DNA from 2 places in the Mesorhizobium sp. M8A.F.Ca.ET.208.01.1.1 genome. Region 1 is predicted to be linked to the other one. Evidence: riboswitches for the same ligand, from Rfam matches in the RefSeq annotation. Region 1 holds a riboswitch; the other holds the start of a gene.
The links. A riboswitch is a leader RNA that binds a small molecule or an ion and turns the genes downstream of it on or off. The one in region 1 is predicted to bind S-adenosylmethionine.
Positions count from the first base shown of each region.

Region 2: it holds a riboswitch for S-adenosylmethionine, as region 1 does, so the genes downstream of both, EN851_RS14095 (homoserine O-acetyltransferase) here and EN851_RS26845 (O-succinylhomoserine sulfhydrylase) in region 1, are expected to answer to the same signal.

Region 1 is NZ_SRUT01000007.1:218,081-229,191, forward strand. Features, by position in the region: gene EN851_RS26830 (Hsp33 family molecular chaperone) at 1-571, shown strand, start outside; gene apaG (Co2+/Mg2+ efflux protein ApaG) at 807-1,199, opposite strand; gene EN851_RS26840 (ceramide glucosyltransferase) at 1,420-2,571, shown strand; gene EN851_RS26845 (O-succinylhomoserine sulfhydrylase) at 2,599-3,789, opposite strand; SAM riboswitch at 3,846-3,923, opposite strand; gene EN851_RS26850 (2'-deoxycytidine 5'-triphosphate deaminase) at 4,064-5,158, shown strand; gene araD1 (AraD1 family protein) at 5,210-6,202, opposite strand; gene mmsB (multiple monosaccharide ABC transporter permease) at 6,406-7,692, opposite strand; gene mmsA (multiple monosaccharide ABC transporter ATP-binding protein) at 7,689-9,221, opposite strand; gene chvE (multiple monosaccharide ABC transporter substrate-binding protein) at 9,387-10,457, opposite strand; gene EN851_RS26875 (LysR family transcriptional regulator) at 10,750-11,111, shown strand, end outside.
Region 2 is NZ_SRUT01000002.1:737,146-748,256, forward strand. Features, by position in the region: gene EN851_RS14085 (prephenate/arogenate dehydrogenase family protein) at 1-343, opposite strand, end outside; gene hisC (histidinol-phosphate transaminase) at 366-1,475, opposite strand; SAM riboswitch at 1,613-1,690, shown strand; gene EN851_RS14095 (homoserine O-acetyltransferase) at 1,812-2,981, shown strand; gene metW (methionine biosynthesis protein MetW) at 3,103-3,717, shown strand; gene EN851_RS14105 (glycosyltransferase family A protein) at 4,035-4,958, shown strand; gene EN851_RS14110 (DUF1194 domain-containing protein) at 5,023-5,826, opposite strand; gene EN851_RS14115 (ABC transporter ATP-binding protein/permease) at 5,926-7,743, opposite strand; gene EN851_RS14120 (methyltransferase domain-containing protein) at 7,880-8,668, opposite strand; gene gloB (hydroxyacylglutathione hydrolase) at 8,889-9,656, shown strand; gene EN851_RS14130 (cupin domain-containing protein) at 9,679-10,098, shown strand; gene EN851_RS14135 (lysoplasmalogenase) at 10,095-10,769, opposite strand; gene EN851_RS14140 (EamA family transporter) at 10,766-11,111, opposite strand, start outside.

The sequences.
Region 1 (11,111 bases):
TACGCAGCGCTATCAGGGCATCGTCCAGCTCGACGGCGAAACGCTGGAAGACGCGGCGCGCACCTATTTCCGCCAGTCGGAACAGATCCCGACGGATATCAGGCTCTCGGTCGCCAAGCTGCTGACGCCCGGTATCGGCGGTGCGCGCGAGCAGTGGCGCGCCGGCGGCATACTGGCGCAGTTCCTGCCGCAATCGCCCGAGCGCATGCGCGTCCCGGACCTGCCGGGCGGCGATGGCGATCCGCGCGCGGAAGTCCACGATCCGGCCGATAATTCCTGGCAGGAACTCCTCGCCTTGCTGGGCACCATCGAGCCGACCGAGCTGATCGACCCGACCATCGGCGCCGAGCGGCTGCTCTATCGCTTGTTCCACGAGCATGGCGTGCGCGTCTTCGGCGGCGTCCCCGTCACCGACCAGTGCTCGTGCTCCAGGGACAAGATCCGCGATATCCTCGAGGGCTTCTCCGCGCAGGAGATCAAGGACAGCACCGAGGATGGCGGCATCCACGTCGCCTGCGAGTTCTGCTCGACCCAGTACGACTTCGATCCGGCCGAGTTTGCGGCTCAGTAAAGCTAGTCCCTTCTCCCCGTCACTATACGGGGAGAAGGTGCCGGCAGGCGGATGAGGGGCAGCGCCAGCGTTAGTACAGGAGCTCCTTGGCTCTGTCTGAAGAAAATTCTCGCAAGCTCGGCGCTGCCCTCATTGTCCTGCCGGACGGTCGTCACTCGAAAAGCCAAGCAATTGGCTTTTCGTCCGCTTCGCGGCCATTCCTCAACTCCCCCGTATAGTGACGGGAGAAAAGACGCTAATTCACCGTGCGCCTTGTCCCCGGCAGATCGAGCGAGAAGGCGGGGATGGCGATGTCGAAGGTCTCGCCGCGCTTGTTGCGCATCGTGTAGCGTCCGACCATGATCCCGGACGGTGTCGAGAGCGGGCAGCCGGACGTGTATTGATAGCTGTCGCCGGGATTGAGTTCCGGCTGGTCGCCGACAACGCCCGGCCCGCGCACTTCCTCGACCCGGCCGGCGCCATCGGTGATGTGCCAATAGCGCGACAACAACTGCACGAACTCGTCCGACTGGTTGTCGATCGTTATCTGATAGCCCCAGACATAGCGGTTCTCCGAGGGATCCGAACGGTCCTCGAGATAGAACGGCCTGACCTGCACTTCGATGTTGCGCGTCACGGCGCGGTACATGAGCGGCTCCAAAACAACCCGATGACTTTCAGCGCTCCCGGTGAGCAGGTCAACGTGCGCGTCTTGTCGCGGCTGACCTTGAACCGCAGGTGCCGGCAAAGAATGTCATTTAAGTGACACACGACAATGGTGGTGTGCACGAACCGGGCGACTCGGCGCTCTGTCGAACTGTTGAAAACGGCCACGATGCCGGCCGCCTTTCCGGAGTGACCAGATCTCGATGGAACTCACCTTCATAGCCGCCTCGCTTTCGACCGCACTCATCCTTTCAAACGCCGCCAGCATTTCGCTCGCCGCTTCACAGCTGAAACGGCGCAACACGATCGCCCCGCCAGCCGGCAAGCCGCAACCGGTCTCGATCGTCGTCCCGTCGCGGGGCGTCGAGCCGTTCACGCATGAGACGCTGGAACGCGCCTTCGCCCTCGACTGGCCACGCTACGAACTGATCTTCTGCGTCGCCCATACCGACGATCCGGTGGTCAAACTGATAAACAGGGCGATTGCCCGGTTTCCCAAGGTGCCGGCCCGGCTGCTGATCGGTGACGACCGCGTCAGCGCCAATCCAAAGCTCAACAATTGCGTCAAGGGTTGGGAAGCGGCACGCCACAACTGGGTCATCCTTGCAGATTCCAACGTCCTGATGCCGAGGGACTATGTCGAGCACATGATGGCGGCATGGCGGCCCGACACCGGCCTTGTCTGCTCGACGCCGATCGGCTCGCGGCCCGAGGGTTTCTGGGCCGATGTCGAATGCGCCTTCCTCAACACATTGCAGGCCCGCTGGCAGTATGCCGGCGAGGCGCTCGGCCTCGGCTTTGCCCAGGGCAAGAGCATGCTGTGGAACAAGCCGATGCTGGATGCCAATGGCGGCATTCGGGCGCTGGCCGCCGAGATCGCCGAGGACGCTGCCGCCACCAAGCTGGTGAACGGCCTCGGCTTGCGCGTCAATCTCGTTGCCGCGCCCTTCGAGCAGCCGCTCGGCCAGCGCACGCTTGGCGAGATCTGGTCGCGCCAGGCCCGCTGGGCGCGCCTGCGCCGCGTCACCTTCCCGCTGTTCTTCGCGCCCGAAATCCTGACCGGCGCGGCGGTGCCTCTCGCGCTTGCCCTGGTTGCTGCGGCGAGCGCCGGCATCAGCCTCTGGGCAACCGCGATTGCCGTGTTGGCGGCCTTCTACCTTCCGGAGTGCGCACTGGCCTTGTCCAAGGGCTGGTACCTGTCGCCGCGCATGGTCGCGGCCATGATTGCGCGGGACGTGATGCTCCCAACCCTCTGGGCGCGCGGCTGGCTCGGCGGCGCCGTCGACTGGCGCGGCAACGCAATGACCATCCGCACCAAGGCGGCCGAACTGGAGGAGACGCCGTCGCGCGCCTGATCGCCGCGACCGACGCTCCCAAACAGCCTATTTGGCGGCCTTCAGCGCCTGCGCGATGTCTTCCAGCAGGTCGTCGGCGTCCTCCAGGCCGACCGACAGCCTGAGCGTCCCTGGCCCGATGCCGAGTTCGGCGCGGGCCTCGTCGCTCAGGTTCTTGTGCGTCGTCGTCGCCGGATGGGTGATCAGGCTCTTGGCATCGCCGAGATTGTTCGAGATCAGCACGATGTCGAGGGCGTTCTGCAGCGCGAAGGCCGCCGGCTTGCCGCCCTTGACGTCGAGGCAGATCAGCGTCGAGCCGCCCGACATCTGCTTCTTGACGATGGCGGCCTGCGGATGGTCGGCGCGGCCGGGATAGATGACGCGGGCGATCTGCGGCTGCTCGGCCAGGAAGTCGGCGATCCTGCCGGCGCTTTCCGTCTGCTGGCGCACGCGCAGCGGCAGCGTCTCGAGCCCCTTCAGCAAGGTCCAGGCATTGAACGGCGACAGGCTGGGGCCGGTGTGGCGGAAATAGTCGTGCAGATTTTCGTCGATCCACTTCTTGTCCGACAGGATGACGCCGCCGAGGCAACGGCCCTGGCCGTCAATATGCTTGGTGGCCGAGTAGACGACGATGTGCGCACCAAGCTGCAACGGCTTCTGCTGCAGCGGCGTGGCGAAGACGTTGTCGACGACAAGCCGCGCGCCGATCGAATTGGCAAGCGAGGCGACGGCTGATATGTCGACGACTTCCAGCGTCGGATTGGTCGGGCTTTCCAGGAAGAACAGCTTGGTGTTCGGCCTGACCGCCTTTTCCCAATTGGCGATATCGGTGCCGTCGACCAAGGTCGCCTCGATGCCATAGCGCGGCGCCAGCGTCTCGACCACCCAGCGACAGGAGCCGAACAGCGCGCGCGCCGCAATGATATGATCGCCGGCCTTGACGCTGCACAGAAGGGCCGCGGTCACCGCCGCCATGCCCGACGCCGTGGCGCGCGCGTCCTCGGCGCCTTCGAGAGCGCACATGCGCTTTTCGAACATGTCGACGGTCGGGTTGGCGTAACGCGAATAGATGAAGCCAGGCTCTTCGCCCTTGAAGCGGGCTTCCGCCGCCTGGGCGGTTTTATAGACATAGCCCTGGGTCAGGTACATCGCCTCGGCGGTTTCGCCGAATTGGGAACGCAGGGTTCCGCCATGCACGAGTGCCGTCTGAGGTTTCCAGTTGCGCTTCTTGGTGCTCATCGCTTTGTTCCAGACACAAAAAAACCGGCCGCGAAAGTCGCAACCGGTCCATACGGCCTTGCGGCCCGACGGTCCTTTAGCGACTTGTTTAACGTGGCTGCAAGCCGACCGGCCAAATCACCACGGGATAACGACCCTTTAGACCCGCGCCACGCTTGCGTCAATTGCCGGCTTCATTAAGAGGTTTGTACCAAGGCAGGTTCCGCAAAAGTGCCCAGTGGTTTTGCGGCAAGAACCTGCACCAAAAGAGACCAGTCTTGGGCGGAGCCAGACTTTGCGGCAGACAGGCATTCTTCCCGATCAGGACATTTCGGCGCTGTTCAGGTCCGGCGCGCTGAAGTCGCCGCGCGCGCTCGATGCCGACCAGATCCAGCCGGCGAGCCTTGATCTCAGATTGGGCGAAAGGGCCTGGCGGGTGCGCGCCTCGTTCCTGCCCGGTCCCAATCACAAGGTCTCGGAAAAGCTCGACCGGCTGCAACTCCACGAGATTAATCTGACCGAAGGCGCGGTTCTCGAAACCGGCTGCGTCTATATCGTGCCGCTGCTCGAAAGTCTGGCCCTGCCGGCTGGCATTTCGGCTTCGGCCAATCCGAAGAGCTCGACCGGGCGGCTCGACATCTTCACCCGCGTCATGACCGATCGCGGCCACGAGTTCGACAAGATCGCCGCCGGCTATCACGGCCCGCTCTATCTCGAGGTCAGTCCGCGCACTTTTCCGATCGTCGTGCGCACCGGTTCGCGCCTGTCGCAGATCCGCTTCCGTACAGGCAACGCACTGCTATCGGAAGCCGAACTGCATGAATTGCACAACGCCGAAATGCTGGTCGCCACCGATCCGCCGAACATTTCCGGCGGCGGCATCGCGCTGTCGATCGATCTCAATGGCGACAAGGATGGGCTGGTCGGCTATCGCGGCAAGCACCACACCGGCCTCGTCGATGTCGACAAGCGTGCCGCACAGGACGTCGTCGATTTCTGGGAGCCGATCCACAAGAGCGGCGCCGGCGAACTGGTGCTCGATCCCGACGAGTTCTACATCCTCGTCAGCCAGGAGGCGGTGCATGTGCCGCCGCTCTACGCCGCCGAGATGACGCCCTTCGATCCGCTGGTCGGCGAGTTCCGTGTCCACTATGCCGGCTTTTTCGATCCGGGGTTCGGCCATTCGGCGTCCGGCGGCACCGGCAGCCGGGCGGTGCTCGAAGTGCGCAGCCACGAAGTCCCGTTCATCCTCGACCATGGCCAGATCGTCGGCCGGCTGGTCTACGAGCACATGCTGAAGCGGCCGCGGGCGCTTTACGGCACCGACCTGGGCTCGAACTACCAGGCGCAAGGCCTCAAGCTCTCAAAGCATTTCCGCGCGGTGCGCTAAGGTCGAAGCTGCCGATCTCCCCACGAGAGGGGGATGACGCCCCCGTGGCTTTTACAGCGCCTTCACCGCCACCTTCACCGGCTTTTCGATTTCCAGCGGGTTGCGCAGCGGCAGGCCGAAATCCCCTGCCTCGATCTCGAACACGTCGCCTGCTTCCGTGTTGATGCCGTCGGCGAAGGATAGCGTCGCGGTGCCGAACATATGCACATGCACGTCGCCCGGCTGGCGGAAGGCCGAATATTTGAAGTGGTGGTGTTCGAGATTGGCGATGGTGTGCGACATGTTCGTTTCGCCCGACAGGAACGGCTTCTCCCACAATGTCTTGCCGTCTCGCAGGATGCGCGACGTGCCGCGGATGTCCGAAGGCAGGTCTCCGATCAGGATTTCCGGCCCGAACGAGGCATTGCGCAGCTTGGAGTGGGCGAGGAAGAGATAGTTCACGCGCTCGGTCACATGGTCCGAGAATTCGTTCGACAGCGTGAAGCCGACGCGGAACGGCGCGCCATCGTCGCCGATGACATAGATCCCGGCGACCTCGGGTTCTTCGCCGGCATCCTTGGCAAAGGCCGGCGACATCAGCGCCGCGCCAGGCGCGACCGCCATGGTGCCGTTGCCCTTGTAGAACCATTCCGGCTGTACGCCGACCTGGCCTTTGGCGGGTTTGCCGCCTTCCAGCCCCATGCGGAACATCTTCATCGAATCGGTGAGCTGCTCCTCGCCGTCGGTGCTGAGCTTCTTGTGCATGGAATCGCGCGTCGCGGCCGACCCGAGATGCGTCAGCCCCGTGCCGGTCAAATGCAGATGCGCCGGGTCGGGGTGATTGATCGGCGACAGGAGCCGTCCTCTCTTGTAGGCGGCGTCGAGATCGACCGTCTCGCCAAGTCCCTTGCGTTCGATCAGAGCGGCCAGGCCGACACCGGTGCGGGCGGCCTCCATCGCCAGCGAATAGACGCTGCGCGCGCCGTTGATGATCCGGGTCTTCCCGCCGCTGCGGGCAACGACACGGATCGTCTCGGCGTCGTCGAGAATCTGCGAGATCAGCATGATCAGTCCTCTCTCATTTTTCCGTGTCCGGCTGCCATCGGCAAAATCCTGACCGGCGCGGCGCGGAAACGCGCCACGGTTGAAACGCTTCGTCCGGATTGCGTTCGCGAGCCTGGTCCTTCCCCGGACTTCTTGGTGCCGACGGGCTGCCGGCAGCTTCGCGATCTAGAACCCGTATGCCTCCTAGTCCTTGCCTCCAGCCCTTAAGCCTTGTTCTTGTTGTAGACGTCGAAGATGACGGCTCCGAGCAACACCAGTCCCTTGACTACCTGCTGCCAGTCGACGTTGACGCCCATGATCGACATGCCGTTGTTCATCACGCCCATGATGAAGCCGCCGACCACCGCGCCGATCACCTGGCCGACGCCGCCCATCGCCGAGGCGCCGCCGATGAAGACGGCCGCGATCACGTCGAGCTCGCTGCCGAGGCCCGCGGCCGGCACGGCCTGGCCGAGACGCGCGGCGATGATCAGGCCGCCGAGCGCCGACAGCACGCCCATATTGATGAACACCAGAAGCGTCAGCCGCTCGGTGTTGATGCCGGATAATTGTGCTGCCTTGGGGTTGCCGCCCATCGCGTAGATGCGGCGGCCGATGGTCATGCGCTTGGTAACGAAGACGAACAGCGAGATCAGCACGCCCATGACGAGCAGCACCACCGGCAGGCCCCTGTAGCTGGCGAATTCATAGACCAGGAACAGCGCCAGCGCGCTGGCAACCAGCGTCTTGATGACGAACAGGGGGAAGGGCTCGGCCTCATAGCCGTGGCGCTCGCGCTTGCGCCGTGTCCTCACCCCGAAATAGGCATAGGCCAGCACGGCGATCAGCCCCAGCACGACCGTCGTCATGTGCAGCGTCAGGCCGCTGCCCAAAATGGTCTTGCCGGCCGCGTTCACCGTCGGCGCAACCAGCGTCAGCGGGCCGATCACATCAGGGATGAAGCCGGAGCTGAGTGCCTTGAAGCCGTCCGGAAGCGGACCCACCGAGGAGCCGCCGCCCAGCAGCGCCTGGCAGATGCCGCGGAAGATCAGCATGCCCGCCAGCGTCACGATGAAGCTCGGTATCCGGTGGTAGGCGATCCAATAGCCTTGCGCCGCGCCGATCAGGCCGCCCACGATCAGGCAGACGATCGAGACCACCAGCGGATTGCTGAGCGGTCCGAGCTGCCAGATGACCATCATGTTCGCCGCCAGCGCGCCGATGAAACCGGCGACCGACCCGACGCTGAGGTCGATGTAGCCCGAAACGATGACCAGCAGCATGCCCAGCGCCATCACGATGATGAACGAGTTCTGCTGCACCAGGTTGCTGAGGTTGACCGGCTTGAACAGCGTTCCCGACGTGGTGAACTGGAAGAACAGCATGATGACGATCAGCGCGATAATCAGACCATATTCGCGCAGGTTCGTCGTCAGCGCCGAGACGGCGATGCGTGGACGCTGTTCTTCGGCGATGTTGCCTTGCGGGGCGGGGGCGCTGTCGGTGCTCATGCTGCTTTTCCTTCTCCACGAACGATGGCCCGCATTATTTTTTCCTGGCTCGCGTCCGCCGCGGGCATTTCGCCCACGATGCGCCCTTCGTTCATGACATAGATTCGGTCGGTGATGCCGAGCAATTCCGGCATTTCCGACGAGATGACCAGGATCGCCTTACCTTCAGCGGCGAGGCGCGCGATGATCGTGTAGATTTCGTACTTGGCGCCGACATCGATGCCGCGCGTCGGCTCGTCGAGGATCAGAACTTCCGGGTCGGCGAACAGCCATTTCGACAACACCACCTTCTGCTGGTTGCCGCCCGAAAGATTGCCGGTCATCTGATAGACGCTCGATGCACGGATGTTGGTCTTCTTTCGATAGTCGTTGGCAACGGCGAGCTCGCGCATGTCGTCGATCACACTGTGGCGCGAGACGCCGCCCAGATTGGCCAGCGTTATGTTGTGCTTGATATGATCGATGAGGTTGAGACCGTAGGTCTTGCGGTCCTCGGTCACATAGGCGATCCCGTGTTGGACCGCCTTGCTCACCGAGGAGACGTCGACCGCCTTGCCCTTGAGCAGCACTTCGCCGGTGATGCGGCGCCCATAGGAGCGGCCGAACAGGCTCATGGCGAATTCGGTGCGGCCGGCGCCCATCAGCCCGGCAATGCCGACCACCTCGCCCTTGCGCACGTTGAGGTCGATGCCCTTGATCACCTGCCGCTCGGCATGGATCGGGTGATAGACCGACCAGTTCTTCACTTCGAACACGACCTCGCCGATGTCAGGCTCGCGCGGCGGATAGCGGTCGTCGAGCGAGCGGCCGACCATGGAGGTGATGATGCGGTCCTCCGAAATATCCTTCTTGGCCAGCGTCTCGATGGTACGCCCGTCGCGGATCACGGTAACCTTGTCGGCGACCCGGTTCACCTCGTTGAGCTTGTGCGAGATCAGGATCGAGGTCATGCCTTGCCGCTTGAATTCGAGCAGCAGGTCGAGCAGCGCCTGGCTGTCCTTTTCGCTGAGCGATGCGGTCGGCTCGTCGAGGATCAGCAGCTTGACTTCCTTGCTCAGCGCCTTGGCGATCTCGACCAACTGCTGCTTGCCGACGCCGATATTGGTGATCAGGGTCTTTGGGTCCTCCTTGAGGCCCACCTTCTTCAACAGGGCGCTGGTGCGCGCCTCGTTGGCGTTCCAGTCGATGACGCCGTATCTGGCGTGCTCGTTGCCGAGGAAGATGTTTTCGGCGATCGACAGCATCGGCACCAGCGCAAGCTCCTGGTGGATGATGACGATGCCCTTGTGTTCGCTGTCATGGATGCCCTTGAATTGGCATTCCTGGCCCTGAAAAATGATCTGGCCGTCATAGGTGCCGGAGGGATAGACGCCCGACAGCACCTTCATCAGCGTCGACTTGCCGGCGCCGTTCTCGCCGACAACGGCGTGGATCTCACCTTCCTCCACGCTGAGGTTGACGTTCGACAGCGCCTTCACGCCGGGGAACGTCTTGGTGATGTCGCGCATCTCCAAAATCGTCGAGGTCATCAGGGCAAGCTCCTCCTAGACTTTCTTGTTTTTACGCAATTCCTGACGGAAAACCGCCGCGCACTTTTCCTGGAATTGCTCTAGGCCGGCAGAAACAATACCGGGGTCGCTTGTGAACGAAAAGGGGCCCTGCGTTGCGCAGGACCCCTGATTTTATAACCGGGATTACTTCAGGTCTTCGGCCTTGATGTAGCCGGAATCGACGACCATCGCCTGGTAGTTCGACTTGTCGACCTCATGCGGCGTCAGCAGGATCGAGGGAACCACCTTGACGTCGTTGTTGTAGGTCTTTTCATCGAGGCCTTCCGGCTTGCCGCCCGAGAGCACCTTGTCGACCAGCTGCACAGTGGCCTTGGCCAGTTCGCGGGTGTCCTTGAACACGGTCGAGTACTGCTCGCCCGAGATGATCAGCTTGACCGAGGCGGTCTCGGCATCCTGACCGGTCACGATCGGCCAGGGCTGTGCGTCCGTGCCGTAGCCGACGGCGCGCAGCGAGGCGGTGATGCCGCGCGACAGGCCGTCATAGGGCGACAGGACGCCGTCGACGCGGCTGCCGTCCGAGTAGTTGGCCGACAGGAGGTTGTCCATGCGAGCCTGGGCGGTGGCGGCGAGCCAGCGCAGCGTGCCGACCTTGTCCATGCCGGTCTGGCCGGACTTGATCTTGATCGAGCCGTCGTCAATCAACGGCTGCAGGACGGAGATAGCACCGTTGTAGAAGAAGAAGGCGTTGTTGTCGTCGGGCGAGCCGCCGAACAGTTCGACGTTCCACGGCTTGGTGTTCGGGAAGCGCTCCTTGAGGCCCTTGACCAGCGAATTCGCCTGGATCACGCCGACGCCGAAATTGTCGAAAGTGGTGTAGTAGTCGACATTGGCGGTCTTCTTGATCAGGCGGTCATAGGCGACCACGACGACGCCTGCGTCGTTCGCCTTCTGCAGCGCATCCGACAGGGTGGTGCCGTCGATCGAGGCGATGATCAGCGCCTTCGGGCCCTTGGTGATTTCGTTTTCCAGCTGGCTGAGCTGGTTGGGGATGTCGTCCTGCGCATACTGCAGGTCGACAGTGTAGCCGAGCGCCTCGAGCTGGGATTTGACGGCGTCGCCGTCATTGATCCAGCGCTGCGAGGTCTTGGTCGGCATCAGCACGCCGACAAGACCCTTGTCGGCCGCGTGCGCCTGATAGCTCATGGCAGCGATGCCAAGGGCCGCGACGGCGGCCAGCGTCTTGATGATTTTCACGTTACTCTCCCTGGTTGATGGACGCGACACCTCGGGGCTTCGCGGGCCGCGCAGCCAGACAGGAGCGCAAAGGCGCCGCTGTCGGCTTTATCGATCTCCGGTATCCTCCCAATCGGCTCCGCGACACAGTTTCAATCGATACGATTTTGTTCGTTACCGACCCTTGCATCTCGGAGCGCGCGAAGGGTGGGTCCCTTTGCCATAACTGTCAAATGCGATCTTTGGTGGTTGCTATACCGAAACCGGTATGATCTAGCATGCGGAAAGAAACCGGCGGAAAGGCTGGAAGATCATGGCGGCATTGCGCGATCCCGATGCTATTCCAGTAAGTTACGAGAAGCTCCCGGGAGATGGGGAGACACTCCTGCGCAGTGGCTTGAGCTTGCGCCACATGCGCATGATCGCCGCCCTCGACGATCACGGACGGGTGAGCGCGGCGGCCCAGGTCATGAACATCTCCCAGCCGGCCGCCTCGCGCATGATCGCCGAGATGGAGGCGGTGCTTGACGTAAAGCTGTGCGAACGGCTGCCGCGCGGCGTGACCCTTACCCCCTACGGCCAGGCGCTCGCCAGGCGGGCCCGGTCGATCCTGCTCGAGATGCGCGAAGCCGACCGCGAGATTGCCGAGCTCAAGGCCGGCAAGGGCGGCTCGGT
Region 2 (11,111 bases), on a different contig from region 1:
GCACATGCGGCTGCATCTGCGCGATGACTGAGGCCTTGGTTGAGCCGACATCGGTGAGGATCGCACCTTTTTTCAGCGCCGGCGCAATCTCCTGCGCCACCGCACCGGATGAGCCCACCGGCACCGAAACGATGACCAGATCGGCATCACGCACAGCTTCCCTGGAATCGGTGGTGTAGGAATCGCCTAGTCCCAGTTCCTCGGCTCGCTTGAGCGTTGCCGCACTGCGCGTCGAGATCGCGACATGGCGAGCCAGGCCTTCGCGGCGAATGACGCGGGCCAGCGACGAGCCGATCAGGCCGATGCCGACCAGCGCGATTTTTTCGAACATCGGTGATGCCATGGTGTGTAACTTTTCAGGCGTTCTAGCTTTTCAGGAATGTCTTGAGCGCGGCGACAACGCCGCGATTGGCCTCTTCGGTACCGACGGTCATTCGCAGCGCGTTGGGAAAGCCGTAGCCTGAAACGCGCCGCAGAATATAGCCGCGCGCGCTCAGATAATCATCCGCCGCAGCCGCCGAATGCCTCTGGTCGTCGGGAAAATGAATGAGCAGGAAATTGCCGACGCTGGGCGTCACGCGCAGTCCGAGTCCAGTCATCTCCTCGCTCAGCCAGGCGAGCCAGGTCTCGTTATGCGCCACGCTGCGCTCGACATGGGCGCGGTCGCGGATCGCGGCGATGCCGGCCTCGATCGCGGTCGCATTGACGTTGAAGGGGCCGCGCACGCGGTTGATCGCATCGACAATGTGCATCGGACCATACATCCAGCCGATACGCGCTCCGCCGAGACCGATCTTGGAGAAGGTGCGGGTCATCACCACGTTCTCGGCGCTGCCGGCCAGCTCGATGCCGGCTTCGTAATCGTTGCGGCGGACATATTCGGCATAGGCCGCGTCCAGCACCAGCAGCACGTTTTTCGGCAGTCCGGCATGCAGGCGACGCACCTCCTGGAACGGCACATAGGTGCCGGTCGGATTGTTGGGATTGGCCAGGAACACGATTTTCGTGCGCGGCGTCACAGCCGCCAGCATCGCATCGATGTCGGCGCGCTCGTCGGTCTCCTTGACCACGACCGGGGTGGCGCCGGCCGACTGGATGTAGATCTTGTAGACCATGAAGGCGTGTTCGGTGAACATGGCCTCGTCGCCGGGCGCGAGATAGGTCTGTGCCAACAGGCCAAGGATCTCGTCGGAACCGTTGGAGCAGATGATGTTCTGCGCGTTGAGGCCATGCACCTCGGCGATCGCCTCGCGCAACCGCCTGGCGGTGCCGTCGGGATAGATGTCGAGTTTGCCGGCGACCTCACGCGCGGCCTCGATCGCCTTCGGCGACGGCCCAAGCGGGTTCTCGTTCGACGACAACTTGTAGACCTTAGCGACCCCGGCCGGCGCCGTGCTCTTGCCGGGCACATAGGCGTCTATGTCCATGATGCCCGCGCGGGGGGTTGGACGTGCCTGATCCGGTGTCTGGTTCATGTCTTGCAAAATCCGTCGAAAATGCCTCCATCCGGAAGCCGCTGCGGAAATACAAGCCATGGGCGGCAATGTCGAGAGGCGGCACTAGTGCCAGCCGCCGCCATTGACGGCGAGGCGGGCGGGTTCTAGAAGTGCGGTGACAGTTCCGTGGTGATTTGGCCGGTCGGCTTGCAGCCACGTTAAACAATTCGCTAAAGGGCCGTTTGCGTGACGTAACCGGCTTTGCGAAGGCAATGCCGGTTTTTTATTGTCCGCTACCGGCCCGGACGACCGCATCGGCGCCGCGAAAATCAGCGGAGATTTTCGCAAGAAACGATGCAGCAAGAGAGATTAGGAATGGCCGCTCTGCGCGCAGCAAGGACCAACAACGAGGTCGACAATCCGTCGAGCCTGGTGTTGCGTTTCGGACCCGACAAGCCGCTCAAGCTCGATGCCGGCACGGTGCTGTCGCCGTTCCAGATCGCCTATCAGACCTATGGCGTTCTGAACGATGCCCGTTCCAATGCCATCCTCGTCTGCCATGCACTGACCGGCGACCAGCATGTCGCCAACACCAATCCGGTGACCGGCAAGCCAGGCTGGTGGGAAGTGCTGATCGGCCCCGGCAAGATCATCGACACCAACCGTTTCTTCGTCATCTGTTCCAACGTTATCGGCGGCTGCCTTGGTTCCACCGGGCCGGCTTCGACCAACCCCGCCACGGGAAAGCCCTATGGGCTCGACCTCCCTGTCATCACCATCCGCGACATGGTGCGTGCGCAGCAGATGCTGGTCGACCATTTCGGCATCGAGAAGCTTTTCTGCGTGCTGGGCGGTTCGATGGGCGGCATGCAGGTGCTGCAATGGGCGTCGAGCTATCCCGAGCGGGTGTTCTCGGCACTGCCGATCGCCACCGGCGCACGCCATTCGTCACAGAACATCGCCTTCCACGAGGTCGGGCGGCAGGCCGTGATGGCCGATCCGGACTGGCATGGCGGCAAATATTTCGAGCACGGCAAGCGCCCGGAAAAGGGGTTGGCGGTGGCGCGCATGGCCGCCCACATCACCTATCTGTCGGAAGCCGCCCTGCACCGCAAATTCGGCCGCAACCTGCAGGACCGCGAAGCGCTGACCTTCGGCTTCGATGCCGATTTCCAAATCGAGAGCTATCTGCGCCACCAGGGCATGACCTTCGTCGACCGCTTCGACGCCAACTCCTACCTCTACATGACACGGTCGATGGATTATTTCGACCTTGCCGCCGACCATGGCGGCCGGCTGGCGGACGCCTTTGCCGGCACGAAGACCCGCTTCTGCCTGGTGTCCTTCACGTCGGATTGGCTGTTCCCGACCGAAGAGAGCCGCTCGATCGTGCACGCGCTCAACGCCGCCGGCGCCTCGGTTTCCTTCGTCGAGATCGAGACCGACCGCGGCCACGACGCCTTCCTGCTCGACGAGCCGGAACTGTTTGCCGCCATCAACGGCTTTATCGGTTCGGCCGCGCGCGCCAGGGGGCTCGGCGCATGACCCCGAAACGTTGCAGACTTTTCGGACCACGGTCATGCGTCAGACGGAAAGGCGAAGCCATGACCCAGAAAAATTGCGGACTTTTCGGACCATCGTCATGCGCCACTCAGGAGGCGAAGCCATGAGCGTCAATGGCAGCCAGCGTGTCGACCTTGAGGTCGTCGCCAACCTCATCCCGCCGCAATCGCGCGTGCTTGACGTAGGCTCCGGCGACGGCTCGCTGCTCGAATTGCTGCAGGAAACCAAGCAGGTCGACGGTCGCGGCCTTGAGCTTTCGCAGCGCGGCGTCAACGAATGCGTGGCGCGCGGCCTCTCGGTCATCCAGGGCGATGCCGACAAGGATCTCGAATTCTATCCCGACAAGGGTTTTGACTTCGTCGTCCTGTCGCAGACCCTGCAGGCCACCCGCAACCCGAAGCTGGTGCTCGACGAACTGCTCCGGATCGGCAATCGGGCGATCGTGTCCTTCCCCAATTTCGGCCATTGGCGGGTGCGCCTGTCGCTGTTCGTCAAGGGCCGCATGCCGGTGACCAAGGATCTGCCCTACTCCTGGTACGACACGCCCAACATCCACTTCTGCACCATCCGCGACTTCGTCAATCTGTGCGAGGAGCTTGGCGCGACGGTGGAAAAGGCGACCGCGCTCGACGCCAACGGCCAGAAGATCGGCCTGTCGATGCCCTGGTGGTTCTGGAATTTCTTTGGCCAGCAGGCGGTGTTTTTGTTGAAGCGATAAGGCTGCCGTCGGCCTCCTACGCGAGGATATCCGTGGGCTTGTGCGGATGTTCCACGCCGTCGGCCAACACCACATGGACGCAACCGCCAAGAGCTTCCGCCAATTCCAGCGGTGGCAAAAGTGTTGCGGTTGAAGCGCTAGGCGCCGGAATTCACCATTCCCTTGTCGTCAGAACGACGGCACAATGGGTGACATAACAGGTTGTTTTTTGTAGCGTCGCACTTAATCCGATGAGGGCCAGCCAGGGGGAAGTCCGATCCATTCAACCATCCTGAAGAGCTATCGGAAAGTGCATTTTCGCGCTGGAAACAGCTGACGTGGAGCATTTGCCCCTCATCACGGTCATCACCCCGACTCACAACCGGCGCGAAACGGTGCTCCGCGCGGTGGAAAGCGTGCTTTCTCAGAGCATGGCGCGGTTTGAGCATATCGTCGTCGACGATGGCTCGACCGACGGGACGGAAGCGGCGCTTGCGCGCATTCGCGACCCTCGGCTGATCTATGTCGGCGCGAAATGGCGCGGCGCCAATGCCGCCAGGAATGCCGGCATCGAGCTGGCGAGGGCGCCCGTGGTGACTTTTCTTGATTCGGACGATCTCTTCCTGCCACACCGGCTCGAACGGACGCTGGCATGGTTCGACGACAATCCGGCGCTCGAAGTCCTGCTCTCCTCATATGTCTCGGTGAAGGGTGGCCGTGGCACCGCCTGTGTCAACCGCGGTGCCTTCCTCAATCCGGCGATGCTGGAGCGGGCGGTGGTTGCGCAGACGGCCTTCATCGCCGGGTCGGCGATAACGGCGAGGCGAGAGGCTTTGCTGGCCATCGGCGGCTATGACAGCGACATTCCCCGGATGCAGGACCGGGAGCTTCTGCTGCGCTTCGCACAGCGCTTCGGCGCGCAATTATCGGAAGATATCGATTGGACGAAGCACAATTCGCAGAATTCGATTTCGGGCCGCCGGGACGGCTATGTCGAAGCCTATGCGATCCTGATGAGTAAGCACCCGCACATCGCTCGCTCTTACCCCCATGTCCCACCCTTTATGATCACGCGGCAGATCATCGCCGATATTCTCCGGGGGCGGATACCACAGGCATTTGCTGGATACATGGCCAACCGCTCGTCCGACGCGCTTGGTTATTCATTGCCGGAACTGATCGCCGGTTATCTCTACGGCCGCCGCTGGCGGCGCGGCCTTTACGACGAGGTTCGCGGGAAGTTTGGAATTCCACCGGCCTGACCTGGCGGCAGCGCAGCGATCGAGTACGGCGCGTTGCAGGGGCCTGCCTGGCCCACGGCCAGGCCTATCGGTCCAGTTCCGGGAAATAGGGATCCGACAGGAACCGCCTGTCCCGTTCTCCCAGAAGGCAGTCGATCGGCGCGTCCATCTCGGCGGGCATGATCTTGGGCTTGTCCTGAATGCCGCTGACTTCGAGAATCAGCTTGCGCCGGATCGCCGTTGAGAATTCGGCGGCCGCATGGATCGGCAGCACGAAGGAACCAGGTCCGCCGGTCACGCACTGCGCATAATACTGATCGAGATGGCTGAAGGTCGGTGATGGCTTGATCAGGATCGGCAGGCCGTTGATGACGATGCCCTTGGCAATGGCCGCATCGCGCGTCACAGTGACCGGCGGCCCGATATTGTTGGGGCCGTCGCCAGATATGTCGATGACGCTGCGTTCGCTCGCGAAATTGGTGCCGTTGAAAAGCTCGGCGCCGAAAGCAAGCGCGCTCGAAATCGAGGTACCGCGGAAACTCCGGAAAGGGCGGGCCGCAAGCTTGTCGGCAAAGCTGTTGGCGCTCTGCGCACTGTCGATGATCTGCCAGCCGATGACCGCGTCATCGCGCACCGTGCCGGCCCACTCGAAATAGGCGAGCGCAATGCGCCCAGTATGGCCGGAACGGACCGCCTGGATGAAATCGGCGTGCCGCAGCGCCTCGACATAGCCGGCGCGTTGAAGGGCGAACTCGGTCTCGTCCATCGACAGCGAGATATCGACCGCCAGCACCAGTTCGACGTCGACGGCCAGCGTATTTGGCGCCGAAGGAACCGGGGCGGCCTCGGCGCAAGCCAGGCAGGCAAGCAGGCTCATTATCTCAAGCATGGCCAGCACGAGCGATGTTTCGATCGCGACATTCGCTCGCGATCACGGCGAAATAAAGCTTGTGGCAGGCGTGGCCGCCCGGTCCGAATTCCAGCCGTTCTATGTCTTGCGCCGAGCGGCGACTGGCGGCGGTTCGATGGCGCCCGCCCTGACACTGGCGGGTTTCAGCGGGGGCACGCCGGTATCCTTCACGATCGTCAGGGAACGCGGGAAGAACTGATTGTTGTGCAGGCCGCGCCCGATATTGATGATCGCGGCACCTTTCAGATGCTTATCCATGAGCGACAGCACACGCCTCAGCGACGGGCCGTCGAACGCATCCATCGCTTCATCGATGATCACCCATTTCGGCTTCCGCAAGGCAAGCCTGGCGAAGGCGAGCGATCGCTGTTCGTCATCGCCCAACTCACGCTCCCAGCGGGCCGACCGGTCGAGCGAGGATGACAGCCGATCGAGGCCGACTTCGGCAAGCACCGCCGAAATATCGGCATCGCTTGCCGGAGCGACACCATAGGGATGGTCGAGCACCTCGCGCAGCGTACCGGCGGGGAAGTAAGGGACACGAGGCACGAAGATGGGGGCTTCTCCCGCCGGCATGCCGATCTTTCCGCCCCCCCATGGCCACAGGCCGGCAATGGCGCGGAAGAACAGCGTCTTGCCGGCGCCGGGCTCGCCGGTGATCATCACGCGCTCGCCGACATGGATTTCGACATGCTGGTCGGAGAGCTTCGTACAACCCTCCGGCGAGGCCACCTGGAGTTTCTCGAACGTCAGGCTGCCATTGGCGTTTTCATCGAAGGAGATACGCTTCTCCTTGTCGTGCAGCACATCGGTTTCATCGAGCGCGATGCGGAAGTCGGCGACACGCATCAGCGTGGCACGCCAGTCGGCGATGCTGCCGATGTTGTTGATGAACCAGCGCAACGATGAATGCACCTGGTTGAAGGCGCCGACCGCCATCATCAGCCCGCCAAAGCTGATATCGCCCGAGAAATAGACCGGCGAGGCAACCAGGATCGGGGCCACGACGGTGATCCACCCATAGGTGTCGGTTACCCAGGACAGGTTGATCTGGGCGGTGTAGATGCGCCGCATGGCACCCAGCACCGTGCCAAGGTCGAGTTCGAGCCGTCGCCTGGCGTCATCCTCGCCCCGGTACAGCGCGATGGCATCGACGTTCTCGTTGACGCGCACCATCGAGGAGCGCAGCTCCGCTTCGCGCGTATAGCGGTCGCTGTTGAGACGGATGAGCGGCCGGCCGACCAGCCAGCTCAGCCAGGAGGCGGTGCCGGCATAGAGGAACGCCGCCCAGACCATGTAGCCCGGTATCGCCAGCGACAAGCCACCAATGTGGAACACAAAGCCCGAGGACAGCTCCCACAGCACGCCGACGAAAGACACGAGCAGGATGAACGACTGCAGCAGGCCGACACCAAGATCGGTCGACAGGTCCGACAGATGCGCGGCATCCTGCTGCATGCGCTGGTCGGGATTGACGCCGATGGCGCCGGCATTGGCTAGCCGGAAAGCACGCGCCGGCCGCATCCACTGGTCGATCAAATCCAGCGTCAGCGCCTCGCGCAGCTTCAGCCGGATCATCTGGTTGAGCCATGTCTGGCCGATGTTGAGCACCAGCAGCCCGCCGGCGATCATGGCAAAGACGAGAAGCTGATGCAGGAAGGCGGCCATGTCGCGGCGCGCGAGCGCGTCGTAAAAGGGTTGGTTCCAGCGATTGAGCAGAACCTGGCCGATCGACGTCGCGACGATGACGGCCATGATGCCGGCCGACGTCCATAGCAACCATTTGCGAACCGGCGATCCGATCAGCGCCCGTTTGATCGTCGCCACCTGATCGCGCAGGCTGCTGGCCACGGCGACCGGTTGAACGGTGGCCTGATTGTCCAGTTGATCAGCCATGGCCGAGATCCTTGCATTCAGTAGCGAAGCTGAAACCGGATGAAGAGAGCCGACGGCGGCAGCCCTCAAGCACTCCGCGAGCCCAGCACGACAGATAGGTCGGAAACATGCCGCGCGATGCAAGTTTCCATTGCGATCACGAAGGTGTCACTTGCCGAGCCGACGATGCTGCACCCCTTCCCTCGGCCCGGCGGCCGAGCCGCGTCGCGCCATGCGGCGACAGCACCGGCATGAAGACGCGGCGAGATGCGCGCTGGGCCACCGGCACGCCTTGATAAAGCCGCTTCTGCGCTTCCACCACGATGACGCCGGAGAAGATCGGCCACAGCCGCCGGCCGGCACGCTCCAGCACATTGTGGAAGCGCATCATGAAGTGCCGCCGCGATGGCGGGAAGAACAGGGCATCGGACCAGGCGGCCGGCGTGAAATTCGCCTCGCGCAGCAGTTCGGTGAGCTGCCCGCGTGAGAACGGCCGCCCGTTGCCGAACGGCGTATGCTCGAAGCGCGCCCAGACACCGCGCCGGTTGGGTACCACGATGACGACGCGCCCCGCCGGCGACAGGACCCGCCAGATCTCGTTCAGCGTTTCGCGCGGGTTCTCGACATGTTCGAGCGAATGGACGAGCAGCATGCGGTCGATGCAGGAATCGACCAGCGGCAGCTCCTCGTCGAAGACCAGTGCCGTTGCCGTCGGCCCGGTCGCCGGCCAGACCACGGCGCCCTGTGTCGCCGGCATGAAGGCGAAGACCCGCTCGGCATCGGAGCCGAAGCGCTCCAGCCAGGGCAAGGTATAGCCGAGGCCGACCAGCCGCTCATTGGGCACCGCGGCCCATATCGACGACAGCGCCATGGTGATCGAGCGCTCGGCGAACCGGCCGAGCGTTGTCGAATAGAAGGAGCGAAGGTCGACGATGTCGGAATGCATGTCAGGGATGTAGCCGTGATATCGGCTGGATTCAACAAAAGGCCCAAGTGGTCGGTGCGGCGGATGTCATTTTGACATCCCAGGATGATTATTCGCTTTGTCACCCGGGATGACATTCACGCAGCGGCGCCCTATGTCTGCGGCCGATGCAACAACTAAAAATGTTAGAGCGTCTTTTGTGCGTCCAGCTGGACGCACGGCGCTCTAATGGAGAGACGCGATGCCGGTCGAAATCGAACAGTTCATGTGCCGCACCGACAATTTCGGCGTCTTAGTGCATGATCCCAATAGCGGCCAGACCGCTATCATCGACGCGCCCGAGGAAGCGCCGATCCTGGCCGCCATCAAGCGCACCGGCTGGACGCCGACTGTCATCCTGACCACGCATCATCATATGGATCACGTCGAGGCCAACCTGGCGCTGAAGGAGCGCTTCAAGCTGCGCATCGTCGGCCCGGAGGCGGAGAAGGCGAAAATCCCTGGCATCGACGAAACGGTCGAAGAAGGCTCCGTCCTTCATCTCGGCGATGAGCGCATCGAGGTGATCGCCACGCCCGGGCATACCGCCGGCCATGTCTCCTACCATCTGCCGGCAGCGAAAGTCGCGTTCACCGCGGATACGCTGTTCGCGCTGGGTTGCGGGCGGCTGTTCGAATGCAAGCCGCCTGTGATGTACGAATCGCTGAAGAAGCTCGCAGCCCTTCCGGCCGAGACGACAATCTATTGCGGCCACGAATACACACTCGCCAATGCCCGTTTCGCGCTGAGCGTCGACCCCACCAATTCGGCATTGAAGGAACGCGCCGCGCGGATCGAGGCGCTGCGGGTCGACAACAAGCCGACACTGCCGACGACGATCGGCGAGGAACTGTCGACCAATCCCTTCCTGCGCTGGCACGATCCGGCAATCCGCAAGCATCTGGGCATGGAAAGGGCCGGGGATGCCGAGGTCTTCGCCGAGATCCGCAAGCGCAAGGACAATTTCTGAGCGCCATGCGAGCTTCCTGCCGATGACCAGTTCCGCGCAAATCATAGCAACGCTCGCACTGAAGCCGCATCCGGAAGGCGGCTGGTATGCCGAAACCTTTCGCGACGAGGCCGGCGGTGCGCGCGGCCATTCGACCGCAATCTATTTTCTGCTGGAACGGCACCAGCTTTCAGCCTGGCATCGGGTCAGGGATGCCGCCGAGGTCTGGCATTTCCATGCCGGCGCGCCGTTGGCGCTGTCGATGTGTGAAGAAGGCGGCGCCGTTATCGAGCAGGTTCTCGGCATCGACCTCGCGGCGGGCGAAAGGCCGCAAATCGTCGTGCCGGCAGGCTGGTGGCAATCGGCGCGCAGTCTGGGCGAGTGGACGCTGGTCGGCTGTACCGTCGCGCCGGGTTTCGATTTCGCCGCCTTCGAACTGGCCGAGCCGGGCTGGCAGCCCTAACCGAGCAGGAAACCCAGGGTAATGGCGAACTGGGCGGCGTAATACAGCACCCAGACTGCGACGCGCATCCAGGCGCGATGCGGCGAGATGGCGGCCACCAGGAATTTCTCCGTGGCAAGCAGCCCGTCCGATGCCATGAACAGCACGGCGCCGCCGATCACCCAGATACTGTTTGTCGTCAGCGCCGACATGCCCATCGCCAGGATTGCAAGGACATAGACGGCGATCGGGATACGCAGGCCGGGGCCGACACGGCGCCAGAGCGCTGCCAGCATCACGATCGCGAACACCCCCATGGCCAGTGCAATCGCGCCTCGCCAGGATTCGGCGGAAAGCAGCTCCAATCCGCCACCGCTACGCAGGAACAGCGCGACATAGACGATGTGGGCGACGAGAAAGCTCGCCAGCCCGCCGAGAAATGCCCTTTCCCCGTCGCGCGACAGGAAGGCGTCGCCGATCGCGCTCAGCGCAAGGGCGGCAACCAGCAGCAGCGGGCCGCCCTGCATTGCGGCGAGTGCGGCGAGCATGGCCACAGAGAGCGTCTTTGCCGCCGAGCGGGCCAGCGTCGGCGGCATGCCTGATGTGAAGGCATAGATCACCGCCGCCACCATCGAAAAGATCAGCGTTGCATTGGCGTTGGCGTCGATGCCGCCGGCAAACGGCATCGTCATGCCCTGGCTCCGTCTTCGGATGCCCGGGCTCCACCTTCGGATACCCTGGCTCCGTCTTCGGATGCCCCGGCTCCGCTCTCGATAGCAATGGACTTGCGCAGAAACAGCGACTTTGCCGCCAGCGCCGCGCCGCCGGTGATGAGCACGCAGGCGGCCAGAATGCGCAACGAAGGCTCGGCGACGCCAGCCGCGATCAGCACCAGCGTCGACAAAAGCGGCGCCGCGTAGCTTACCGCACCCAACACCTGGATGTTGCCGCGCTTGACGCCGATGTCCCAGGCATAGAAGGCCGCGCCCACCGGCATCAGGCCAAGGCCGAGCACGGCCAGCCACTGGCCGGCG